4 regions of the Micromonospora sp. RB23 genome follow, and region 4 is predicted to be linked to each of the others. Evidence: riboswitches for the same ligand, from Rfam matches in the RefSeq annotation. Region 4 holds a riboswitch; each other region holds the start of a gene.
The links. Region 4 has a riboswitch for cyclic di-AMP ahead of ACTFTM_RS03800 (coiled-coil domain-containing protein). Riboswitches for the same ligand answer to the same signal wherever they lie in the genome.
Positions count from the first base shown of each region.

Region 1: another riboswitch for cyclic di-AMP. It lies ahead of ACTFTM_RS24595 (coiled-coil domain-containing protein); the one in region 4 lies ahead of ACTFTM_RS03800 (coiled-coil domain-containing protein).
Region 2: another riboswitch for cyclic di-AMP. It lies ahead of ACTFTM_RS14175 (transglycosylase family protein); the one in region 4 lies ahead of ACTFTM_RS03800 (coiled-coil domain-containing protein).
Region 3: another riboswitch for cyclic di-AMP. It lies ahead of ACTFTM_RS01510 (C40 family peptidase); the one in region 4 lies ahead of ACTFTM_RS03800 (coiled-coil domain-containing protein).

Region 1 is NZ_CM132111.1:5,424,825-5,430,753, reverse strand. It holds gene surE (5'/3'-nucleotidase SurE) at 1-659, opposite strand, end outside; gene ACTFTM_RS24610 (PfkB family carbohydrate kinase) at 656-1,618, opposite strand; gene ACTFTM_RS24605 (SRPBCC family protein) at 1,805-2,257, shown strand; gene ACTFTM_RS24600 (hypothetical protein) at 2,279-2,782, opposite strand; gene ACTFTM_RS24595 (coiled-coil domain-containing protein) at 2,876-3,943, opposite strand; cyclic di-AMP (ydaO/yuaA leader) riboswitch at 3,949-4,080, opposite strand; gene ACTFTM_RS24590 (SGNH/GDSL hydrolase family protein) at 4,333-5,929, shown strand, end outside.
Region 2 is NZ_CM132111.1:3,099,827-3,105,755, reverse strand. It holds gene ACTFTM_RS14190 (VOC family protein) at 57-494, shown strand; gene dinB (DNA polymerase IV) at 552-1,739, shown strand; gene ACTFTM_RS14180 (hypothetical protein) at 1,844-2,200, shown strand; gene ACTFTM_RS14175 (transglycosylase family protein) at 2,275-2,943, opposite strand; cyclic di-AMP (ydaO/yuaA leader) riboswitch at 2,943-3,111, opposite strand; gene htpG (molecular chaperone HtpG) at 3,338-5,254, opposite strand; gene ACTFTM_RS14165 (SDR family oxidoreductase) at 5,449-5,929, shown strand, end outside.
Region 3 is NZ_CM132111.1:341,002-346,930, reverse strand. It holds gene ACTFTM_RS01525 (zinc metalloprotease) at 192-1,178, shown strand; gene ACTFTM_RS01520 (pyridoxamine 5'-phosphate oxidase family protein) at 1,250-1,798, opposite strand; gene dcd (dCTP deaminase) at 1,876-2,454, shown strand; gene ACTFTM_RS01510 (C40 family peptidase) at 2,536-3,576, opposite strand; cyclic di-AMP (ydaO/yuaA leader) riboswitch at 3,589-3,724, opposite strand; gene ACTFTM_RS01505 (N-acetylmuramoyl-L-alanine amidase) at 3,960-5,915, shown strand.
Region 4 is NZ_CM132111.1:826,692-832,620, reverse strand. It holds gene ACTFTM_RS03810 (copper-translocating P-type ATPase) at 1-1,880, opposite strand, end outside; gene ACTFTM_RS03805 (YibE/F family protein) at 2,195-3,550, shown strand; cyclic di-AMP (ydaO/yuaA leader) riboswitch at 3,717-3,847, shown strand; gene ACTFTM_RS03800 (coiled-coil domain-containing protein) at 3,852-4,874, shown strand; gene ACTFTM_RS03795 (carbonic anhydrase) at 4,933-5,658, opposite strand; gene ACTFTM_RS03790 (helix-turn-helix transcriptional regulator) at 5,818-5,929, shown strand, end outside.

The DNA.
Region 1 (5,929 bases), 2.2 Mb from region 4:
GCCACCGTCATCTGCACCTGGCCGAAGCTGGCCAGCGCGCCACGGCGTACCCCGTGCAGCCGCTCGTGCGGCAGGTCGGGGGCGTTGACGTTGAGTACGCTCTCCGGCGGCGCGGAGGTCAGCCGGGGGAGCAGGTCCAGGGCCACCCGTGCGGCCGTGCTCCAGTGCCGCTCGGCGTCGCGTACGCGGCCCGCGGCGTCGACGGCGGCGCCACCGCTGGCGGCCGTCGCCTCGCCCGCGCTCAGCACGTCCAGTGACACCGCCATGGCACGGCATCCGTTCGAGGCCGCGGTGAACGCGGCGCCCACCGTCCCCGAGTGCAGCACGGCCCGGCCGGCGTTGGCGCCCCGGTTGATGCCCGACAGCACCACCGACGGCGGCGGGCCGAACGCGCCGTGCAGCGCGATCAACGTGATGAAACCCGGCGAGCCGCCGACCCCGTACGCGGGGATCCCCGGCAGGTCGGGCAGCGGGTGGTCGTGCACCACGACGCGCCCGTCCCGCTCCACGGCGTTCATCGCGGCGCTGGTGCCGCTGGCTTCCTCCAGTGGCGCGGCGACCACCACGTCCAACCCCCGCCGCGTTGCCGCCAGGGCCAGCGCCTGGATACCGGGTGCGCCGATCCCGTCGTCGTTGGTCACGAGCACCCGCAGGGTCATCGCTCGACCACCCGGTCGGCCAACTCGTCGGGGGTGGTCCGCTCCTGTTGTCGGCTGTCCGCCGGGACCAGTCGGACCCGCTCCACGAGACCGGTGATCGAGTCCAGGCGTCCGGTGCCCAGGCCGTGCCGGGTGACGTTCAGCGCACCCGCCGCCGCGCCGGTGCGGATGGCCGTACGGATGTCGCCTCCACGGGCGATCACGGCCGCCACGCCGGCGGTCATCGAGTCGCCCGCTCCGCGCGGATCTGCGGCCTCCAGCCGGGGCATCTCCACCTCGAAGAGTTCCCCGTCGACGAGCGCCAGCGCCGGCTGGTCCGCACGGCTCACCACCACCGTCTCCGCGCCGGCGGCGTGCAGGTCGTACATCGCCCGCGTCAGCTCGGGGCCGCTCCCGTCGCGGGCTCGACCGTCCCGGATCAGCTCCTCGTGGCTCACCTTGAGGAAGAACACGCCGCTGTCCAGCACCGCGCCGAGGTGCTCACCGGACAGGTCGACCACCACCCGGCTGCCGTTGGCGCCCAGGTCGGCGGCGAAACGCCGGTACAGGTCGGCCGGGACGAGCCACGGCGCGTTCGGGCCACTGAGGATGCTCACCTCGGCGCGCAGCCCCTCGCCGAGCGCCAGGTTGTACAACTCGTCCAGCTCGTGGCGGCTCAGGCGCTCCCCGGGCACGTCCACGACCTCCTGCCGGGAGCCGCCGCGCCGGTCGTGCACGTACGCGCCGCTGCCGGAGTCGCGTACCACGACCTTCAGGTCCACCCCCTCGCTGACCAGCAGCGGCTCCAGCACTTGGCCGATCTCGCCGCCGAGCGCGGCGCAGAGCACCACGTCGACCCCGAGGGACAGCACCATGCGGGCCTGCCAGACCCCCTGACCGCCGGGGTGCAGGTGCAGCTCCGGCTGGTCGCTCGGCTGGTCCACCGTCACCGTCAGCTGCGGTGTCGGCGCGAAGACCATCACGCCTCCGCTCACCGGTCGTCACCGTTCACGCGCCCACCCTTCGTCGCAACAGGTGATTACCCATCAGCCGAACGTAGTGGGAACGCTGCGCGAATGCCGTGACAACGCACGGTGTCCGTCCGGCCGTTGCCAGTCCCGGCGGGGTACGGGACGATCGTGCGACCAGCGACCTCGGGAGACGGTGTGCTCAGCAGCGATACCTTCAGCTACACCGTCCAGGCCCGCTGCTCGGTCGCCGAGGCGGCGGCGCTGTTGAGCGACCTGACCCGGCAGGGTGACCTGCATCCCCTGATCGTGCGGGTCCGCGAGGTGACGCCGCCCCGTCCGGGCGCCCGCGCCAGCTACACGATCAACGACCGGCTGGTCGCCGGCCCACTGCGCTTCCGCACCACCTACCAGGCGGACGTGCTGATCAGCGAGCCCGACGAGATCGTCACCGTGGCCCGCCAGTGGCCCGCCACCACCGTCCGTAACCACACCCGGCTGCGTGCCGAGCCCGACGGTCTGGTCCGCATCGACGTCGACATCACCCTGCGCGCGCCGACACCCCTGTTCGGGTACGCCTTCCGCCAGGCCCGTGCCGCGCACCTCGCACTGGCCGCGCGCCTCGGCGCGGCCCTCGACAATCCCGCGTGACCCGTCGAGGTGCCTGCGCGATCAGGCGCGCGTCGCGCCGACCGTCGCGCGGCGGCAGGGTTGGCCGGCCCGGCGGCCCCAGGGCTTGTACGTCGACAGCACCGTCGCGATGATCATGAGGGTGGTCGACACGGCGGGCGCGATCACCAGGTCGGCGCGGTCCCGCGCGGGTAGGGCGGCGCCCAGCGCGGCCGCGTGCCGCAGGTTCGGGGTGAGCAGGAACAGCACCAGCCCGACCATCACCGTCGTGATCACCAGCTTGATCACCACCCACCGGTAGCGCAGCAGGCCCCAGGGGGTGAGCAGCGCGCTGGCGACACCGATGAGCCACACGAGAACGCTCAGCGGCGCGAAGAGCACGGTGCCGACGAGCCCGGCGACCGGGTAGACCACGGCCGGATCAGCGCCGCGTTGCGCGGCGATGCCGAGGGTGAGCAGCACCAGATCGGCCCCGAGCCAGCCGAGGGACGTGACCAGGTGCAGGGTGAGCAGGGCCTTGCGGGTGGTGGGCGCGATTCGCGGCATACCCGAATGCTCCCGGCCCGACCCCGCGTCGTCGTCCGACCGCCGACGACGTCCGGGGTACGCCCGCTGACGTACCCCGGACGGCTCCGACGGTCAGTACACCGACAGGTGCACGTGGTTGGTGTGGTCGCTGGAGGGGTCGCCGTTCCCCCCGCTGTACGACTTCCAGCCGCTGCTGGGAAGCCAGATCTGCTTGAACCAGATCACGTAGAGCACCGCGAGCCGGTCGGCGTTGCGGATGAAGTACGCGGCCAGGTTGTTGCCGTACGTCTTGTCGCCGCCGGTGGCGACCCCGCCGAAGCCGCCCTTCTGCGCGGCGAAGTCGCAGGCCCGGCCCTTGGGATGCTCGCCTGAGCCGCCGTTGCGGTGACAGGAGACGTACCGGGTGAACCCGGCGGCCTTGGCCTGGTTGAGCGCGTGCAGGGTTCGGGGGGTGATGCAGCTGCTGGCCGGGGTGGGGTCGTTGATGCTGCACGACTCGGACGGCCAGGAGCCGTCGGAGTTGCGGGGGGCGGGCTGGGCGTTGGCGGTGGAGGTGCCACGGTTGGAGCCGGTGTCGGCGGCGGTGGTGCGTGCCTTGTTGTTGGCGACGGTCAGGGCCCGCTCGGCCTGCTCCTTGCGCTTGGCCATCACCTCGACCTGCTTGCGCTGCTCGCGGATCTCGCCGTCGAGGGCGACGCGGGTGCGGTTCGCCTCGTCCCGGGTGACGTGCAGGTCGCGCAGCACCCGGTCCTCGTTGGCGGCCACCACGTCGAGGGCGGCCGCCCGGTCCATGAAGCCCTCGGGGGTGTTGCTGTTGAGCAGGGCCGAGACGGTGCTGAGTCGACCGGTGCGGTACGCCACGCCGGCGATCTCGCCGACCTTGCCGTTGCGCACGGTCATCTCGGCCTCGGTGGTCTTGAGCTTGACCGCGAGTTGCTGCTGCCGCTGGATGGAGGTGTCCAGGGCGCGCTTCGCGTCGAGGTAACCCTTGCTGGCCGCTTCGAGCTGGGCCCGCAGCGCGGGGGTGCCGCCCTCCTCGTCGCCGTCCGGCGCCGCGGCGGCCTGCAGGCCGGCGGGGGGAGCGGCGGTGGCGGCGCCGATCGGGAGCGCGACGCCGAGGGTGACCATCATGACGATCAGTGCCGCCAGTCGGGCGGCGGGTGGTCGTGCTGGTGCCACTACGCATGTCCTTCCGTCAGCCGCCGACCGGGTTAGCTGACGGGTTCGGGACGGAAGATCCCTACCGCTGACGCGGATGCACCCCAGGAACATGGTTCCCCGGTTCGCCCTGGCGGGCGATTAGGCGGCGGCCGCCACCGGCGCCGGGAGGCGCCGCCGGGTGGTGGCCGGGACAGAGCCTACCGGTGCTGGTGGGGTCTGTGCAGCCGATGTGACGGAAGGTGTCTCCGCTGCCACCATCGGTCATTCACCTGCCGCGGGATCCCTCTCCCATCGTGGGTGGCGGAGCGGACGTCCCGTTTCGGGGATCTCCTGTACCACCCGCGCCGCCGATAAGGTTCCTTTGTTTGGGCCGAAAGGCCAATCGACTTATCGAGATGGATCTAGTAATGCAACTTCGCAGATCGTTGGTTGTCTCGGCGGTTGCCGTGCTTGCCGCGGCCGCCGTCATTCAGCCCGGTACGGCGGGCACGGCGGCGTCCGCCGGGACCACGGCAACAACCGCAACCGCAGCCGACGGGTGGACCGGTACGTGGTCGGCGGCGTACGAGAACGCCGGCGGGGTCTTCCCCGCCCAGACCACGACCCGCCAGATCGTGCACACGAGCATCGGTGGCACGCAGGCGCGACTCCGGCTGTCCAACGTGTTCAACACCAAGGCGCTGACGTTGCAGGACTTCCACGTGGCACGTCGGTCCTCCGGCGCGTCGATCGTGTCGTCCACGGACAGGGCGGTGACCTTCGGCGGCCGGTCGTCGGTGACCATCCCGGCCGGGGGCGAGGCGGTCAGCGACCCGGTCTCCTTCCAGGTGCTCGCCGAGTCCGACGTGGCGATCAGCTTCTACGCGCCCACCAGGGCCGAGAACGTCTCCAGCAAGCAGTTCGCCTTCTCCGACCAGTACATGGCCAACGGCAACGTCGTCGGCGCGCAGTCGCTGTCGGTCATCCAGCAGTTCAGCAGCTACTTCATCGTCTCCGACCTGGAGGTGATCAACAGCGCCGCGACGGGCGCGGTGGTCACGCTGGGCGCGTCGATCACCGAGGGGCACAGCTCGTCCTTCAACACCAACCATCGGTACCCGAACCTGCTGGCGGCCCGCCTCAACGCGTCCGGCCGAACCGTGGGTGTGCTGAACGAGGGCATCGCGGGCAACCAGCTCCTGGGTGTCGGGACCGGACCGAGCGCGCTGGACCGCTTCGACCGGGACGTCCTCGGCCGTTCGGGGGTACGGTCCGTGATCTTCGCGGACAACCCGATCAACGACCTGGCCAACGGCGCGCCGACCGGCACCCAATTGATCAACGGGCTCCGGCAGCTCATCGCCAAGGCTCACGGCGCCGGCGTCGCCTTCTACTGCGCCACGCTGACCCCGTTCGAGGGTCACTGGTCCTGGACCGCGTCCGACGAGACGGCGCGCAGCGAGTACAACACCTTCGTCCGTAGCTCGGGTTCCGGTTGCGACGCGTACGTCGACTTCGACGCCGCCACCCATGATCCGTCAGCCCCGACGAAGTTCCGGCCGGACATGGACTCGGGCGACCACCTGCACCCCAACGACCTGGGTATGGAGGCGATGGCGAACGCCATCCCGCTCACCCTGTTCGGTTCCGGCGCACCGGTTCCGGCACCGCTCACCCTGGCCCAGGCGGTCAACAACGTGGCAGTCTCCGCCGATGCCAACACCAACCCGGCGGACTTCGACGGCGGGGGCGCCAGCTTCTCCGCCGAGGCTCTGGCGACTGCCAAACTGGTCCGCGGTGGGACGGTCACCCTCAACGGCGTCAAGCTCACTTGGCCGTCGAGCGCCGGCACCGGGCAGCTGGACAACGTCATCGCCACCGGCCAGAGCGTCACGGTGTCCGGTTCCGGTAACACCCTCGCCTTCCTCTTCTCGGCGGCTCACGGCCAGGCGTCCGGCACCGGCACGATCACGTACACCGACGGCACGACGCAGGCGTTCACCCTGACGTCGCCGGACTGGTTCG
Region 2 (5,929 bases), 2.3 Mb from region 4:
GTCCGTCGCGAGAGGATGGCGCCATGACCGACCAGACCGAAAATGAGGTGACTGCCATGGCGCGTGAGGTGCAGATAACGTTCGACGCCGCCGACCCGGCCGCACTGTCGGCGTTCTGGGCCGACACCCTCGGTTACGAGTTGCAGGGCCCGCCCGGCGGCTTCGACTCGTGGGAGGCAGCGTTGGACGCGATGGGCGTGCCGCCGGAGCGCCGCAATGACGCGTCGGCGGTGGTCGACTCGGCGGGGGCGGGGCCGCGCCTGTTCTTCCAGCGGGTGCCGGAGGGCAAGCAGGCCAAGAATCGCGTCCACCTCGATGTGCGTGCCGCGCCCGGGCTGACGGGTGACGACCGGATGGCGGCCCTGGAGGCCGAGGCCGACCGGCTCGTCTCCCGGGGCGCCACGCGGCTCGCCCGACACGAGCCCGCTCCCCCGCTCGGCGCCGGCCACATCGTCATGGCAGACCCGGAGGGCAACGAGTTCTGCCTCGACTGAGCGCGCGTTCTCCCAGCTCACTGCCGTGCCGACCGACCGCCATGCGAACATGTGTACGTGTCGCACGGCGCCCACATCCTGCACGCCGACCTGGACGCCTTCTACGCGTCGGTCGAGCAGCGTGACGACCCGCGCCTGCGCGGACGGCCGGTGATCGTCGGCGGCGGCGTGGTGCTGGCCGCCAGCTACGAGGCGAAGGCGCGGGGTGTCCGCAGCGCCATGGGCGGTCACCAGGCACGACGGCTCTGCCCGGACGCGATCGTGGTGCCGCCCCGGATGTCGGCGTACACGCAGGCCAGCCGGGCGGTGTTCGAGATCTTCCGGCAGACCACGCCGCTGGTCGAAGGGCTCTCCATCGACGAGGCGTTCCTCGACGTGGGCGGGCTGCGCCGGCTGGTCGGCACACCGGCGGACGTCGCCCAGCGGCTGCGTCGGGAGGTCCGTGACCGGGTCGGTCTGCCGATTACGGTGGGCGTGGCCCGGACGAAGTTCCTGGCGAAGGTGGCCAGCGGGGTGGCCAAGCCGGACGGGCTGCTGGTCGTCGCCCCCGAAGCCGAGATGGCGTTCCTGCATCCCCTGCCGGTGGAACGGCTCTGGGGCGTCGGGCCGGTCACCGCCGCGAAGCTGCGGGATCGCCGGATCCGTACCGTCGCGGACGTGGCCCGGCTCGGCGAGGCCGCGCTGGTGTCCCTGCTCGGGGCGGGCGCCGGCCGACACCTGCACGCCCTCGCCCACAACCGCGACCCCCGGGCGGTGCAGGTGGGCCGCCGCCGGGGCTCGATGGGCGCGCAGCACGCGTTGGGTCGCAGCCCGCATGCGCCAGCGGAGCTGGACGCCATCCTGGCGGGCCTGGTCGACCGGGTCACCCGGCGGATGCGGGCGGCCGGGCGGTCCGGACGCACCGTGGTGCTGCGACTCCGCTTCGGCGACTACACCCGCGCCACCCGCTCGCACACCGTGCGCAAGGCGACCGCGGACACCACTTTGCTGCTCGCCGCCGCGCGGACGCTGCTGCGGGCCGCCCTGCCGGAGATCGACCGGCGCGGCGTCACCCTGCTCGGCGTCTCGGTGGGCAACCTGGACGACAACCCGGTGCAGCCGGAGCTGCCGTTCCAGGCCGACACCGGGGCCGACCTGGACGCTGCGGTGGACGCGGTCCGTGACCGCTTCGGCTCGACGGCGCTCACCCGGGCGGTGCTCCTGGGCCGCGCCCCCGGGGTCGAGATGCCGCTATTGCCGGACTAGAAGTCACCGGCTGGTGCGACCGGAGACACATCACAGCAGGTCGGCGGTTTAGCCGATCGCACATGGGTGAAATCTTGGGGTGGAAAGCCTGACGAGGGGGGCCCATGTCCGACGAGACCAGCAACCGACCGAGCCGTCGTGCCGAACGCCCGCACGACGTGACCGACCCGCTGCTCTGGCAGCTCGCGGTCGACGTGCTCGACGCGCACGAGCCTGACGACGAGGGTCACTGCCGCAATCTCCAGTGCGCCGGCCAGTCCTGGCCGTGCACGGCGCGTACGACCGCCGAGCAGTCGTTGCGACTGGCCCGCGGCGTCCCCGACGCGGCCGAGAGGGCCGTCGACGGCCACGGGGCCGCCACCGGCTGGCCGGCCGAGGCGGTCGCGCCGACGCCGCGCCGGGGCTGGAACGGCGACGTGATGGCCCGCCGCGAGGCGAGGACGGCCGCCTCCGCGGCGTGACGCGTTCCGCGAGGACAGCGCCAGACGAACGAACGCTCGGCCGGTGACCCGGCCGAGCGTTCGTCTGTCGTACGTCAGAGCGCGAGGCGCTGCCCCGGGAAGATCAGGCCCGGGTCCGCGCCGATCAGCTGACGGTTGCGCTCGTACAGGGCCTGCCAGCCGCCGCTGCGGGGGTGCCGCTCGGCGATCTCCGACAGGGTGTCCCCCGCCGTGACCACGTACGTGTCACCGCTGGCCACCGGCGCGGTCCGCTCGTGATTACGGGTCGCCGGTTGGTCACCCCGCGACGACCGCTCCTTGCCGGCGGTGGACTTCGACGAGCCGGTCGACGACTTCGTCGAGGGCTTCGCGGTGGACTTCGTCGAGGAGCCGCCCGACGAGCCGCCCTTGCGGCCGCAGGTCGGCCACGCGCCGATGCCCTGCCCGTCGAGCACCTTCTCGGCGATCGCGATCTGCTCGCCACGGCTGGCGAGGTCGGCGCGGGCGGCGTACTTCTTGCCGCCGTAGCCGGCCCAGGTGCCCTGGGAGAACTGCAACCCGCCGTAGTAGCCGTTCCCAGTGTTGATCTTCCAGTTGCCGCCGGACTCGCACTGGGCGATCGCGTCCCAGTTGACGCCGGCCTGGGCCGGGGCCGCCGGTCCGAAGAGGGCGACGGCGCCGGTGACCGCGCCGACGGCCAGGGTGCCGACGGCGACGCGGCGGGTGGTGACCCGTCGATGACGGGGGGTGTACGCAGACGTCATGGAACTTTCCTCCACGCCGGCGAGGTGAGCTGTCGGGTTCGGGCCGAGGAGCCCGGCCGCGCGGTGGCGGCTTCACCCCGAGGTGACATGCACCGAGGAACGTTGGGTCCCCCGCTCCTGCCCGGGTTCTGTTTCCGACGACCGGGGGCAGGATTTGGCGTTGCCGGTCGCGGCGTCCACGGTGGCGGACCCGACCGACGGTAGGCACGGTGGGTGACAGTCGCCCACCGCTTGTGAAGTTGTTCACCGGCTCACGCGGCGCGCCTTCCCCAGCGGTTGCGGACGACGTGCACCTGTGCACCGACCATGGTGGACCGTTTCCGATCAGGCGGCGTTCGCGTCCGGCAGCGGCCGGCGGGCCATCAGTCAATCGGCGCCCGCCGGCCGCGAGCGACTACAGGGTGCGCGCCAGCCGGTCGGCGAGCGTACGGGTGAACCGGGCCGGGTCCGCCAGCTCGCCGCCCTCGGCGAGGACTGCCAGCCCGTACAGCAGTTCGGCGGTCTCGGTCAGGGCCGGGCCGGAGTCGCCCTGCTCGTGGGCCTTGCGCAGCCCGGCGACGAGCGGGTGACCAGGATTGATCTCCAGGATCCGCTTGGTCGAGGGGACCTCGTGCCCCATCGCCCGGTACATCTTCTCCAGCGTCGGCGTGAGGTCGTGCGCGTCACCCACCACACAGGCCGGTGAGGTGGTCAGCCGCGACGACAGGCGGACCTCCCGGACACTGTCGGCAAGGGTGGTGCCCAACCACTCGACGAGCGCGGCGAACTCCTGCCGCTGCTGCTCGCGCTCGGCCTCGGCCTGCTGCTTCTCCTCGTCGGTGTCCAGGTCGACCTGGCCCTTGGCGATCGAGCGCAGCGGACGGCCGTCGTACTCGCCGACCCGCTCGACCCACACCTCGTCGACCGGGTCGGTGAGCAGCAGCACCTCGTGGCCCTTGGCCCGGAACGCCTCCAGGTGCGGGGAGTTCTCGATGGTGGTCCGGGAGTCGCCGGTGGCGTACCAGATGTCGGTCTGGCCGTCCTTCATCCGCGAGACGTAGCCGGCCAGGTCGGTGGGCTCCGCCGCGTCGTGGGTGGAGGCGACCGACAGGATCTCCAGCAGGGTGTCGCGGTTGTCGGCGTCGTCGATCAGCCCTTCCTTGACCACCGCGCCGAACTCGGTCCAGAAGGTGCGGTAGCGCTCGGCGTGGTTGGCCTTGAGGTCCTTGACGGTGGCGAGGACCTTCTTGACCAGGCGGCGGCGGACGATCTGGATCTGCCGGTCCTGCTGGAGGATCTCCCGGGAGATGTTCAGCGACAGGTCGTGCGCGTCGACGACGCCCTTGACGAAGCGCAGGTAGGTGGGGACCAGCGCCTCGCAGTCGTCCATGATGAACACGCGCTTGACGTAGAGCTGCACGCCGCGGCGACCCTGCGGGGAGAACATGTCCAGCGGGGCGTGGCTGGGCAGGAACAGCAGCGCCTCGTACTCGAAGGTGCCCTCGCCCTTCATGTGCACGACCTCGAGAGGGTCGGCCCAGTCGTGGCTGACGTGCTTGTAGAACTCGTTGTACTCGGCGGCGTCGACCTCGTCGCGGGGACGCGCCCACAGCGCCTTCATCGAGTTGAGGGTCTGCACCTCGCTGGTGGCCGCCTCGCCCTCGGCGCCCGGGCGCTCGACGGTCATCCGGATCGGCCACGCGATGAAGTCGGAGTAGCGCTTGACGATCTCGCGGATCGTCCACTCGGCGGTGTAGTCGTGCAGGTTGTCCTCGGTGTCGGCCGGCTTGAGGTGCAGGGTCACCGCGGTGCCCGCCGGCGCCTCGTCGACGGACTCGATCGAGTAGGTGCCTTCGCCGCTGGACTCCCAGCGGGTGCCGCCGGTCTCACCGGCCTTGCGGGTCAGCAGGGTGACCCGGTCGGCGACCATGAACGCGGCGTAGAAGCCGACGCCGAACTGCCCGATCAGCTCCTGCGAGGCGCGGGCGTCGGCGGATTCGCGTAGCTGGCGCAGCAGCTCGGCGGTGCCGGACTTGGCGATCGTGCCGATCAGCCGGACCACCTCGTCACGGGTCATCCCGATGCCGTTGTCCCGCACGGTCAGCGTGCGGGCGTCCCGGTCGACCTCGATGGCGACGTGCAGGTCGTCGGTGTCGGCGACGAGATCCTTGTCGACGAGCGTCGCCAGCCGCAGCTTGTCCAGGGCGTCGGACGCGTTCGAGATGAGTTCCCGCAGGAAGACGTCCTTGTTCGAGTAGATCGAGTGGACGACCAGCTGCAGGAGCTGACGCGCCTCGGCCTGGAACTCCAACGTCTCGGCCTGGTTGCTCACACCGTCTCCCTTCTCGGCTCGTGCGGAGGTTCGCGCAAAGGATACGAGTCGTCACGGGCGGGGGTGTGTGCGCCTCCGGGTCGTATTCCCGATTCCCACCCGCTGGTCGCGTGACCTAGCTGACTTTGCTTGACAGAAGTCAGCCGGATAGCGTTCCTGTCGACAAGGCCCGCCACGAACCCTGGAGCAGTCCCATGAAGATCGCTGGAAGCACCGCCCTCGTCACCGGCGCCAACCGGGGCTTCGGTCGACACGTGGCCGCCGAACTCGCCTCGCGCGGGGCGACCGTCTACGCCGGCGCGCGCAACCCGGACAGCGTCGACCTGCCCGGCGTGACCCCGGTCCGGCTGGACATCACCGACCCCGCGTCGGTCGCCGCCGCCGCGAAGCGGGCCGGCGACGTGAACCTGCTGGTCAACAACGCCGGCATCGACAGCCGGGTGGACCTCCTCGACGGCGACCTGGACCTGATCCGGCTGGAGTTGGAGACCCACTACCTCGGCACCCTGTCGATGATCCGGTCCTTCGCCCCCGTCATCGCCGGCAACGGCGGCGGCACGATCCTCAACGTGCTCTCCGTGCTGTCCTGGGTGAACTACCCCCTGCACGGGGCGTACGGCGCCGCGAAGTCGGCCGAGTGGGCGATGACCAACGCGCTGCGCCTCCGGCTCGCCG
Region 3 (5,929 bases), 490 kb from region 4:
GGCGGCACCACTGTACCCGAGTCGCCGCACCGGTGCACCCAGCCACCCCGCCCCCACTCACACCCGGAAGAAGTTTCCAGACGGCAACATATGGTCGTTCTCAAATGCGTCGATGGGTTGTAACGTCTGCCACACGTTCTCAGCCCCGGCGTGACACACCCCCTGTCGCGCCGCCAGAAAGAGGTGGGCCCATGGGACCCCGTCCCAACCTGCTGACCCGGCGTGTCGCCGGTGTCGCGTCGACGACCCTCGCGCTACTGCTCAGCACCGCTGCGGTGGGTGTCGTTCCGGCCGCTTCGGCCTTCTCCGCGGCACCGGGCGGCGCCTGCGCGGAGCCGGCCGGCAGCCACGCCAACGCCCGGGCGAAGCCCGGTGCCGGCGCCATGCACGAGCCGAACGAGCTGACCGCCAAGCAGGTCCGTGAGCGGGACGCCGACCTCGCGGCGGCGTTGCGCGAGCGGGCCAACTACCGGGCCGGCGCCGGCGCGACGACGCTGGCAGCCACCGTCACCATCCCGGTGGTGGTGCACGTGATCCAGGAGAACAGCACCCGGGCCGGCGGCAACATCCCCGACTCGATGATCACCTCACAGATCAGCGTGCTCAACCAGGCCTACGCGGGCGGGACCGGCGGCGCGGCCACCGCGTTCGCCTTCCGGCTCGACAAGATCAACCGGGTGACGAACCCGTCCTGGTACCCCATTGTCGACGGCTCGTCCGCCGAGCGGTCGATGAAGTCGTCGCTGCGGGTGGGCGGCAAGAACACGCTCAACATCTACCTCGGCGAGTTGAGCGACGACCTGCTGGGCTGGGCCACCTTCCCGCAGCGGAACCTCAGCAGCATGGACGGCGTGGTCGTGCTGGGCGAGTCGCTCCCGGGCGGCACCGCCACCAACTACAACCAGGGCGACACCGGCACCCACGAGGTGGGCCACTGGCTGAACCTCTACCACACCTTCCAGGGCGGCTGTGGCGGCTCCGGCGACGGTGTCAGCGACACCCCGGCCGAGGCGTCCCCGGCGTACGAGTGCCCGACCGGACGGAACACCTGCTCGGCGACCGGCCTGGACCCGATCACCAACTTCATGGACTACACCTACGACTCGTGCATGTACCAGTTCACCGCGGGTCAGGCGAGCCGCATGCTGACCGCATGGAACGCGTACCGCGCGGCGTAGCTCTCCTCGCGTACACCAGGTGCCGGCTCCGTCGACGGAGCCGGCACCGGCGTTTTTCCCCAGGACCGTGGTCAGGCGGCCGTGCACTGGACGTCACGGCTGCGACGGGTCGGGCGCGTCTGCGGTACGGCCGCGGGCGCGGTCGCCGCGGGTGGGGTGTGCGGATCGAGCCAGACCTGGACGGCCGGGTGCCCGACGGCGATGCCCAGGCCGTGCTGGTCGCGACGGGTCAGCATTGCCACGTCGACGGTGAACTCGAACAGCCGCCAGTCGACCCGCGGCTCCGCCCGGGCGCTCTGCGCCAGCCGGGCCACCCGCACCGGGTCGGTGACCGGCCAGGCGTGGCCCGCCACGTACGCCTCGTCGTCGCTCTCCTCCGGCGGGAACGAGTGCAGCGCGTATCGGCCGTCCCGTTCGAGGTCACGGCGCTTCGGCGAGTCGATGATGAAGCAGAACAGACCCTCGTCGGTGATGACCGGGGAGACCGGATGGACCCGGGGCCCACCGTCGGCACGGACCGTGGCCAGGTAGCCGAAGCCCGGCCCGTACTGCTGCAGGAGAACGCGGATGCCGTCGGCGAGGCGGGGCTCGTCTGCGGCGAAATCGGACCAGGAAGCCATGCGGGCATTCTATCGAACAAATGTACGAGGAGCGACCTCGACACGCTGGTCACCGCCCACCTCGCTATGGTGGTCCGATGCTGCTCTCCGACCGTGACCTGGTCTCCGAGATCAAGGCCGGCACGCTGGGCCTGGAGCCGTTCGAGCCCACCCTGGTCCAACCCTCCAGCATCGACGTACGACTCGACCGGCTGTTCCGGGTCTTCAACAACCATCTCTACACCCACATCGACCCGGCCATGCAGCAGGACGACCTGACCTCGGTGGTCGAGGTGCCCGACGGCGAGCCGTTCGTGCTGCACCCGGGGGAGTTCGTGCTCGCCTCCACGCTTGAAGTGATCTCGCTCGGTGACCAGCTCGCCGGCCGACTGGAGGGCAAGAGCTCACTGGGCCGCCTCGGGCTGCTCACCCACTCCACCGCCGGGTTCATCGACCCGGGCTTCTCCGGGCACGTCACGCTGGAGCTGTCCAACGTGGCGAACCTGCCGATCACCCTCTGGCCGGGCATGAAGATCGGTCAGCTCTGCATCTTCCGACTCTCGTCGCCGGCCGAGCACCCGTACGGCTCGGTGGTCTACGGGTCGCGTTACCAGGGCCAGCGGGGGCCGACGCCGAGTCGCTCCTGGCAGAACTGGCGCGCCTGGCCGACGCGGTAGCGGCCGTTCCCACCGGGAGCTAAACGACGAAGGGCCCGCCGCGAGCGGATCGCGACGGGCCCTGACCGTGTCCGGCGTCGGTCAGCCGGGTCGGCCGTAGCTGTGGATGGGCCCGTCGTCGACCCTCTTCATCTTGACGGGCACACCGGCCTGGGAGGCGTGCACCACCCAGCCGTTGCCGACGTACATGCCGACGTGGTGGATGTCGCTGTAGTAGAAGACCAGGTCACCGGGGCGCAGGTCGCCCTTGCTGACGTTCCTGGTCACCCGGCTCTGCGCGGCGGCGTTGTGCGGCAGCGACACACCGGCCTTCGCCCAGGCGGCCAGCATCAGACCGGAGCAGTCGTACGAGTTCGGCCCCTCGGCGCCCCACACGTACGGCTTGCCGATCTGGGCGCAGGCGAACTTGACCGCGATACCGGCACCGCCTCCGGGGTAGCTGGCCGGGCAGGGCGCGGGGCGCAGCGGACCGCCGCCGCCGTTGCCGTACACCTTGAGGCGCAGCTTCTGCAGCCGGTCGATCTCCTCGTTGATCTGCTTCTTCTTCGCCGCCAACTGGGCCTCGGTACGGGTCAGCTGGGCCACCATCTCGTCCAGCGGCGCCTTCTGCCGGGCCAGCTCGTTGCGCAGGTCGGCGACCTGACGGACGTCCTCCTGCTGGTTGTGGGCGAAGCGGTCGAGCATCTCGAGCTGACCGACCATCTCGCTGGGCGACCGGCTGCCGAGCATCGTGTTGACGGTCGACAGGTTCTCACCCATGTACGCCCGGACGGCCAGCGCGCTGACCTTGTCCATCGCGGCGTCGACCTGGCGCTCCAGCGGCGCGATGCGGGCGGCGAGGGCGTCGGCCTGCTTGCGCTTGAGGGCCAGGTCGGTACGGGTGGCGTTGTGCCGCTCGATGATCGGTTCGAGCTTGTTCCAGTCCTCGTCGATCTGTCGTTCGATCTCGGCGACGGACGGGTCGGCGTGGGCCACCGTGGCGCTGCCGGTCAGGACGACGGCGACGCCGACCAGGGCGGCGAGGGCGGTGGTGAAGCGGGACCAGCGTGGACGCGGCACGGTCGACGTCGGGTCGGCCGGAGCCGACCGTCCGGACGACGGCCGCGGGGCTTGGAGGGCCACCGGGTTCCGTACTCCTTCTTCCTGACCGCCTACCGGGTTAGCTGACGGGTTCGGGCGGGAAGTGGGCGCCCTACCGCAGTGACTGCGGATTCACCCCGGGGAACGTGGGTCCCCGGCTCGCTCGCGAGCGACTCGGCGGTGTCGGTCCGTTACCGCCCGGGGTGGGCAGACCTGCTACCGGGCCGACGAATGACCAGAGTAGAGACGGCCGTTACCGATCCGCAACCCGTGCGGCCGTGACACTCCGTACCGATCGGAGCGGTCCATCGAGCGGAGGTGAAGGTTTCTTTCCGCATGTTTTGATACATGGAAAGGTATTGACGCGGACTCCCGGGCGGCGCGAAGGTGACCGGACCGACACCAGTTCACATGTAGGGAGTTCGATGAAACGTCCGACCCTGCTCGCCGTCGCACTCGTCACCGCCACGGCGGCCGTGCCGCTGCCCGCCGGCCCGGCCTCCGCGGCTCCCATCACGGACCGCCAACAGCAGTACGCCGCCGCCGCGACCGAGTACGGCGTACCCGTCGGCGTGCTGCTCGGCGTCTCCTACCTGGAGTCCCGCTGGGACAGCAACGCCGGCACGCCGAGCACCAGCGGCGGCTACGGCCCGATGCACCTGACCGACGCCCGACACGTGGCCGCCCTACCCCGGCGCGGCCACCACGACACCCCGGGAGAGGACCCGCGCGGCGACGACTCCCGTCGCGCTCTCGCGCCCGCGCCCGCCACCGAGGACGCGCCCCCGACCGCCGCGCTACAGACCGTGGACGCGGCCGCCACACTGACCGGCGCCACCGTCGAGGCGCTACGCACCGACCCGGCGACGAACATCCGGGGCGGGGCGGCGCTGCTGGCCGCGTACCAACGGGAGGTCGGCGCCCCGGTCGGAGCCGGCACCGACCCGGCCACCTGGTACGGCGCGGTGGCCCGCTACGCCGGCGCGGACAGCGCCGACGCCGCGGCGGCCTTCGCCGACGAGGTCTTCACCACGATCGGCGCGGGCGAGACGCGGCTGACCGACGACGGCCAGCGGGTCACGCTGCCGGCCCGCGCGGTACGACCCGAGCGGTCCTGGCTGGACCGGCTCGGCCTGCGACAACTCGCCCGCCCGGACGGGTTGGAGTGCCCCCGCACCGTGTCCTGCGAGTGGATCCCCGCCCCCTACGCGGCATTCGGCGACGGCGACTACGGCAACCACGACCTGTCCGACCGGCCCGGCCGGCAGAAGATCGAGTACATCGTCATCCACGACACCGAGGCGAGTTGGGCGACCACCCTGCAACTCGTCCAGGACCCGACCTACGTGAGCTGGCACTACTCGCTGCGCTCGGTCGACGGGCACATCGCCCAGCACGTCCGGACCAAGGACGTCGCCTGGCACGCCGGCAACTGGTACGTCAACGCCAAGTCGATCGGGTTGGAACACGAGGGCTTCGCCGCGCAGGGCACCTGGTACACGGAGGCGATGTACCGGACCTCCGCGAAGCTCGTCCGCCATCTCGCGCTGCGGCTGGGCATCCCGCTGGACCGCCAGCACATCATCGGCCACGACAACGTGCCCGGGACCACCGCGTCGACGGTACGGGGGATGCACTGGGACCCGGGGCCCTACTGGGACTGGACGCACTACTTCGACCTGCTGCACGCCCCACGCCTGGACACCGGCACCCCGGCCACCGGGCTGGTCCGGATCGACCCCGACTACGCGACCAACCAGCCGGCGTTCACCGGATGCGTCACCCCGGGAACACCGTGCGCGCCGCGCGGCTCCTCGTCGGTGCTGCTGCGCACCGCGCCGTCGGCGGACGCGCCGTTGGTCAACGACGTCGCGCTGCGCCCCGACGGCACCCCGAACACGATGGACGTGTCGGACCACGGCGCCCGCGCGTCCGCCGGCCAGACGTACGCGCTGGCCGGTCGGGAGGGCGACTGGACGGCCATCTGGTACCTCGGCCAGCGGGCCTGGTTCCACAACCCGGCGTCCGCCCCGACCGCGACGTGGACCGTCGGCCTGGTGGTCACCCCGAAGCCCGGCCGGGCCACCATCCCGGTTTACGGGCGGGCGTACCCGGAGCAGGCCGCCTACCCCGCTGGTGTGCCCTACCAGACGATCTCACCGTTGCAGTACACCCTCGCCGCCGGCCAGCGGTACGCGGTCGGGGCGGTGCTGCCGGGCGAGTACTACCGGGCCAGCACCTTCGACGGGTCCTCGCCCGGCGACTGGACGGTGATCCGGGGGCAGAACCGGTACGCGCAGATCCAGTTCGGTCACCGGATCATGTACGTCGACCTCGCCGACGTGCAGCTCCTGCCGTCCCCGGTGGGCGCACCCCGCTGAGAACTACGACGGCC
Region 4 (5,929 bases):
TAGCTCGCGGCCCAGGCCAGGTTCTGCCGCATCTTGCGGTACGACGCCCGGGAGAGCCGGACCACGGCCCCGACGCCGCGCGGGTCGGACGACGCCAGCACCACCCCGGCGGACTCGATCGCCACATCAGTTCCCGCCCCGATCGCGATACCCACGTCGGCGCGGGCCAGCGCCGGCGCGTCGTTCACCCCGTCACCGACCATCGCCACGGTCAGCCCACGCCGCTGGAGTTCCGCCACCCGGCTGTCCTTGTCGGCCGGCAGCACCTCGGCGAAGACCTCGTCCACACCGGCCCGGAAGCCCAGCTCGGCGGCGACCGAGTCGGCCACCGACCGCGCGTCTCCGGTGATCATGGCGATGGTGCGGACGCCGTCGGCCCGCAGCTCGGCGATGGCCTGCCGGGCCTCCGGGCGTACCGCGTCGGTGAGCGCGAACGCCCCGAGCACCGTGTCCGGCAACCGCACGAGATAGAGCACCACGGCACCGTGTGACGACCAGCGTCCGGTCGCCTCCCGCAACTCGTCGGGCAGCGGTCCACCCCGCTCGCGCAGCAGGGCCGGCCCGCCCACCGCGTACTCCGTACCGTCGACGGTGGCCCGCACGCCGCGGCCCGGCAGCGAGCGGAAGCCGGCGGCACGGGCCGGCCCACCCGACCCGGCCGCCGCCACGATCGCGCGGGCCAGCGGATGTTCGCTGTCGGACTCGACACCGGCGGCGATCCGCAACGCCTCGTCGCGCCCCACACCCGGGGCCGTCACCAGGTCGGTGACCGCGTGCTCGCCCCGGGTCAACGTGCCGGTCTTGTCGAACAGCACCGCGTCGACGGTGCGCATGCGCTCCAACGCGAGCCGGTCCTTGACCAGGATCCCGCCCCGCGCGGCCAGCGCCGTGGAGAGCGCGACGACGAGCGGGATGGCCAGGCCGAGCGCGTGCGGACAGGCGATCACCAGAACGGTGACGGTACGCACCACCGCCTCGTCGGGCTCACCGAGCGCGGTCCAGACCAGCAGGGTGAGCACGGCGGTACCGGTGGCCACGTAGAAGAGCGCGGCGGCGAACCGATCGGCGAGCAGTTGGGCACGTCCGCCCGAACGCTGCGCCTGCGCGACCATGCGCTGGATGCCCGCGAGCGCGGTCTCGTCGCCCAGCGCCTCGACACGCACCCGGATCGCCGAATCGGTCGCGACGGTGCCGGCCACCACCCGATCCCCCGTCGACCGGGCGACCGGACGCGACTCGCCGGTGATCATCGACTCGTCCAGCTCCGCGTCGCCGTCGACGATCCGCCCGTCCGCCGGCACCCGACCCCCGGGCCGGACCAGCACCACGTCGTCGACCCGCAGCCCGTCCAGCGGTACGCGCTCTACCTGCCCGTCCGCCGCCACGCGCTCGGCCTCGTCGGGCAGCAGCGCCGCGAGCGCCGCCAGCGCCCCACGGGCCTGCCCGATGGCCTTCATCTCCTGCCAGTGCCCGAGCAGCATGATGGTGACCAGCGCCGCCAGCTCCCACCAGAAGTCCAGGTCGAAGGCGCCCAGGCTGGTCGCCAGCGATGCGGCGTACGCCACGGTGATCGCCATCGCGACCAGCAGCATCATGCCCGGCGCGCGGTCCCGGATCTCACGTACCGCGCCGACCAGGAACGGCCAGCCACCCCAGAGGAACACCACCGAACCGAGCACCGGCCCGACCCAGGAGCGACCCGGCACGTCCAGCCGGAGCCCGAGCCCGTCCACCACCAGGTGACTGGTCAGCACCACCGGCACGGTGAGCACCAGACAGACCCAGAACCGGCGACGGAACATGGCCGGGTCGTGCCCCGCGTGCTTGTCGTGCTGCGCGTGCTTGTGGTGCTGTCGGTGGTCGGTGGGTGGCTCGGGCATGACTCCACGATCCCGCTCCAGCGGGGCAGTGTCAGCGGTTCGACTCCCGGCGACACTTCGGCACGACCGGCGACAGCCCGTCGCACTGGTTAGCATCGTCCCGCGATGACCCACCGGATCCCGCCGCCGACACGGGCGACGGCGCCGACGCGGCGCGGCCCCGTCCCGCACCGACTTGATCACTTCATCACTCTCCGTGATCTCCGCATCGCCAGGCGGCGAACTGACGCGCTCGTACCCGCGTTCGTCCGGCGAAGCTGAACCGCGCAGCCCCGTCGGCACGTACCCCGCACCGGATCGTTGGGAGTTTCGCATTGGGTTCCGGCCACAGCCATTCCGCTCGACCCGCCCCGCCCCGGGTACGACGGATCCTCGTCGCGACGGTGGTGCCGCTCTTCGTGGCCACCGTCGTCGCCGCCGTGGTGCTGTGGCCCCGGGACGGCGCGCCGAAGAACGGTGGCACGGACATGCCGCGCTACCACGGCACGGTGACCCGGGTGGTGACCGAACCCTGCCCGCCCTCGGCCAGCCCGGAGGGCGCGCCGGCCAGCGGGCCGTGCGGCACCGTGGACGTGCTCCTCGACGACGGGCCGCGCGCCGACCAGCGGGTGAGCACGCCCGTCCCCGCCGGGCCCGGAGCGCCACGGGTCGAGGTGGGTGACGACGTCATCCTGGTCGAGCTGGCCGACCCGACCGACCCCGCCACCAGCACCTGGAACATCGCCGAGCACCAGCGCGGGACACCGCTGGTGTGGCTCGTGGTGGTCTTCGCCGCCGCCATCGTCGCGTTCGGCAGGTGGCGGGGCCTGGCGGCGCTCGCCGGCCTGGCCGCCAGTTTCGCCATCCTGCTCACCTTCGTGTTGCCGGCCATCGGCGCGGGCCGGTCGCCGCTGCTGGTGGCGGTGGTCGGCGCGGCCCTGATCATGTTCGTGGTGCTCTACCTGACACACGGAGTGACCGCGCAGACCTCCGTCGCGGTCCTCGGCACCCTGGGCAGCCTGGTGCTCACCGGCGTGCTCGCGACCGCCGCCACGGCCGCCACCCAGCTCACCGGCTTCGGCAGCGAGGACGCCACCACGCTCTCGATGTTCCAGGCCGATGTGGACCTGCGGGGCCTGCTGCTCGCCGGGATCATCATCGGCTCACTCGGGGTGCTGGACGACGTGACCGTCACCCAGGCCGCCACCGTCACCGAACTGTCCAACGCCAACCCCGGGTTGAGTCGACGACAGCTCTACCGGGCGGCCACCCGGGTCGGCCGGGCGCACATCGCCTCCACGGTCAACACCATCGTGCTCGCGTACGCGGGCGCGTCCCTGCCCCTGCTGCTTCTGCTCACCGCCGACTCGCGGCCCGTCGGGCAGCTCCTGACCAGCGAGTTCCTCGCCCAGGAGATCGTCCGCAGCGCGGTCGCCACGCTCGGCCTGATCGCCGCCGTACCCCTCACCACCGGGCTGGCCGCGGTGGTGACCGCGGCCGGGTCGACGGCCCCGCCGGACGCGGACGCCCCGCCACCGCGCCCCCGCGCGGACCGGACGGAGGCGCTGGCCGCTCTCAGTTCACCGCCGGCGGCACGGGCCGACGGGCCCGATCCGCAGCGGGACGCACCCCCATCCACCGCCACCACCGGGTGGCCAGAGCCGAACAGGAGCACGGATACGGCATGGTGACACTCCTCAGCGTGACCGGACCGGGCACTCGCCTTGAGAACCGCGTCACTGGTCACTCAACGCCATGGCGAAATGACGCTTTTAGTAGGCATCGGGACGTAGCTCAGGCGGTGGACTCTCGGGTAACCTCGCTGCCGGTCACCGACGAAGGCGCGCAGCGGCGCCTGCGGTGCCACCGCCCAATCGCCAACCGGCGAGCCGGGGACCCAGGTACGTGGGGTGAATCCGCGACAGCGGTAGGGGCCACTTCCGCCCCGAACCCGTCAGCTAACCCGGTCGGCGGTCGACGGAAGGGAAGATTGTGACGGCACCCCTACGCCGCTGGTTGAGGCCCGTGGTGGCCGTGCTCGCTGCGCTGACCGTGTTCGCCGGGCCCCTCCCGGCCCACGCCGCCCCGACGACGCCCACCCCGTCCGGGCACGAGGAGGACAGCGACGAGCCCAAGCTGATCACCGACGTCATCGAGCAGACCAACCGGGACTACGTGGCGGCCAAGTCCAAGTTGGACAAGTCCAAGAAGCGGCAGCTCGAGCTGGCCGCGGAGGTCGAACGGGCCAAGGCCGACCTGGCCGCGCTGGAGCCGCAGGTCGCGCAGATCGCCGCCCAGTCGTACCGGACCGGGCGGATCGGCGCGATGGCGATGCTGCTGGAGAGCGACGCCCCGGACTCGTTCGTCCGCCGGGCGGCGGCGCTCGACGAGATGAACATGGTCAACGGGAAGAAGCTCGCCGAGGTCAACGCGGTCAAGTCCCGCGCCGAGCAGGCCAAGCTGGCGCTCGACGCCGAGGTACGGGAGCAGCAGAAGCAGACCGCGCTGATGGCCAAGGACAAGCGGGACGCGGAGAAGTCACTCGCCCTGGTCGGCGGTAAGGGTTTCACCGGCGGCCTGGTCGACGCCACCTCGCCGGTCGCCCGGATCGGCCCGGGGCGCACCGCCGACGGGGACTGGAAGCCGCAGTCGTGCAGCGAGCCCGACCCGACCACCTCCGGCTGCGTCACGCCGCGCACGCTGCACGCGTACAAGGAGGTCAAGCGGGCCGGGTTCAACCGGTTCGTGGGCTGCCACCGCAACGGTGGACCGTACGAGCACCCGAAGGGTCGCGCCTGTGACTGGTCGTTGCAGAAGAGCGGCTTCAGCCCGTGGCACAACAACGACACCCGGATGTACGGCAACAACGTGGCCGCGTTCCTCATCCGCAACGCCGACCGGCTCGGCATCTACTACGTGATCTGGAACCGGCAGATCTGGTTCCCGGCGACCGGCTGGAAGTCGTACAGCGGTCCGTCGAACCACACCGACCACGTACACATGTCGCTGCTCTGATCCGGCGCCCAGCAGTGCGAGGGCCGTCCCGCCGTCCGGTGGGGCGGCCCTCGGCGCGTCAGGCGGCGGTGGTGGTCGTCGCCGGGTCGTCCGAGGGCTCGTCGCCCGTGTCGGCACCGGCAGGTACGGGAGTCACCGGCCGCACCACTCCGGCGGCGAGCCGGTACGACATGCCCACCACCGCGCACCGCCCCCGCGCCACCTCGTCGGCCAGCACCGGCGACTGCCCGAGCAGCGTCTCGACGGTCTGCGCGATGTGGATGTCGACGATGCCGTCGATGTCGTCCACGCCCTCGGCCGTGGCCCGCCGAAGGCTGGGCAGCACCGCGTCGACGACGGCCGGAAGGTGCCCCGGTGGCGCGATGCCGGTGGCCGCCGCCTCACGGGCCGCCTGCACGGCGCCGCAGGAGTCGTGGCCGAGCACCACCACCAGCGGAGTGCCGAGGACGGCCACCGCGTACTCCACGCTGCCCAGCACCTCCGGGCCGGTGGTGTGCCCGGCGGTCCGGACGACGAAGAGGTCGCCCAGCCCCCGGTCGAAGATGATCTCGGCGGCCAGGCGGGAGTCGGAGCAGCCGACGATCACCGCGAAGGGGTGCTGCCCGTCCGCCACGGCGGCCCGGTGCCCGGCGTCCTGGTTGGGGTGGCGCGGCGCTCCGGCCACGAAGCGACGGTTGCCGCCGATCAGCTCGGCGTACGCTCGGGCCGGCTCGGTCGTGATCGACGTTCGATCGACGGCCCGCTGCGTGCCCGGCTGCCCGCCAGGCGTACCGGAACGGCTCATCCCCGCACCTCGTCTCCACGCGTTTGACCTGCTCAACAGGCTTTTTCACCCGGCCGGCGGTGGGCGCTGGCCCGCGCTCAACGGTCACACGCACCACAAGATGCGTCAAGATATGCGTGATTTAGATTTCATACGTTGACCCGGAAAGGCGGCCCCACGATGGCGAGCACGGCGGCCGGCGCCGGCCGGAACTGGACATTCCTCACCAACCACGGGCATGTGCTCCTCGCCATCGCCCGCGACCCCACCGCCCGACTACGCGACGTGGCGG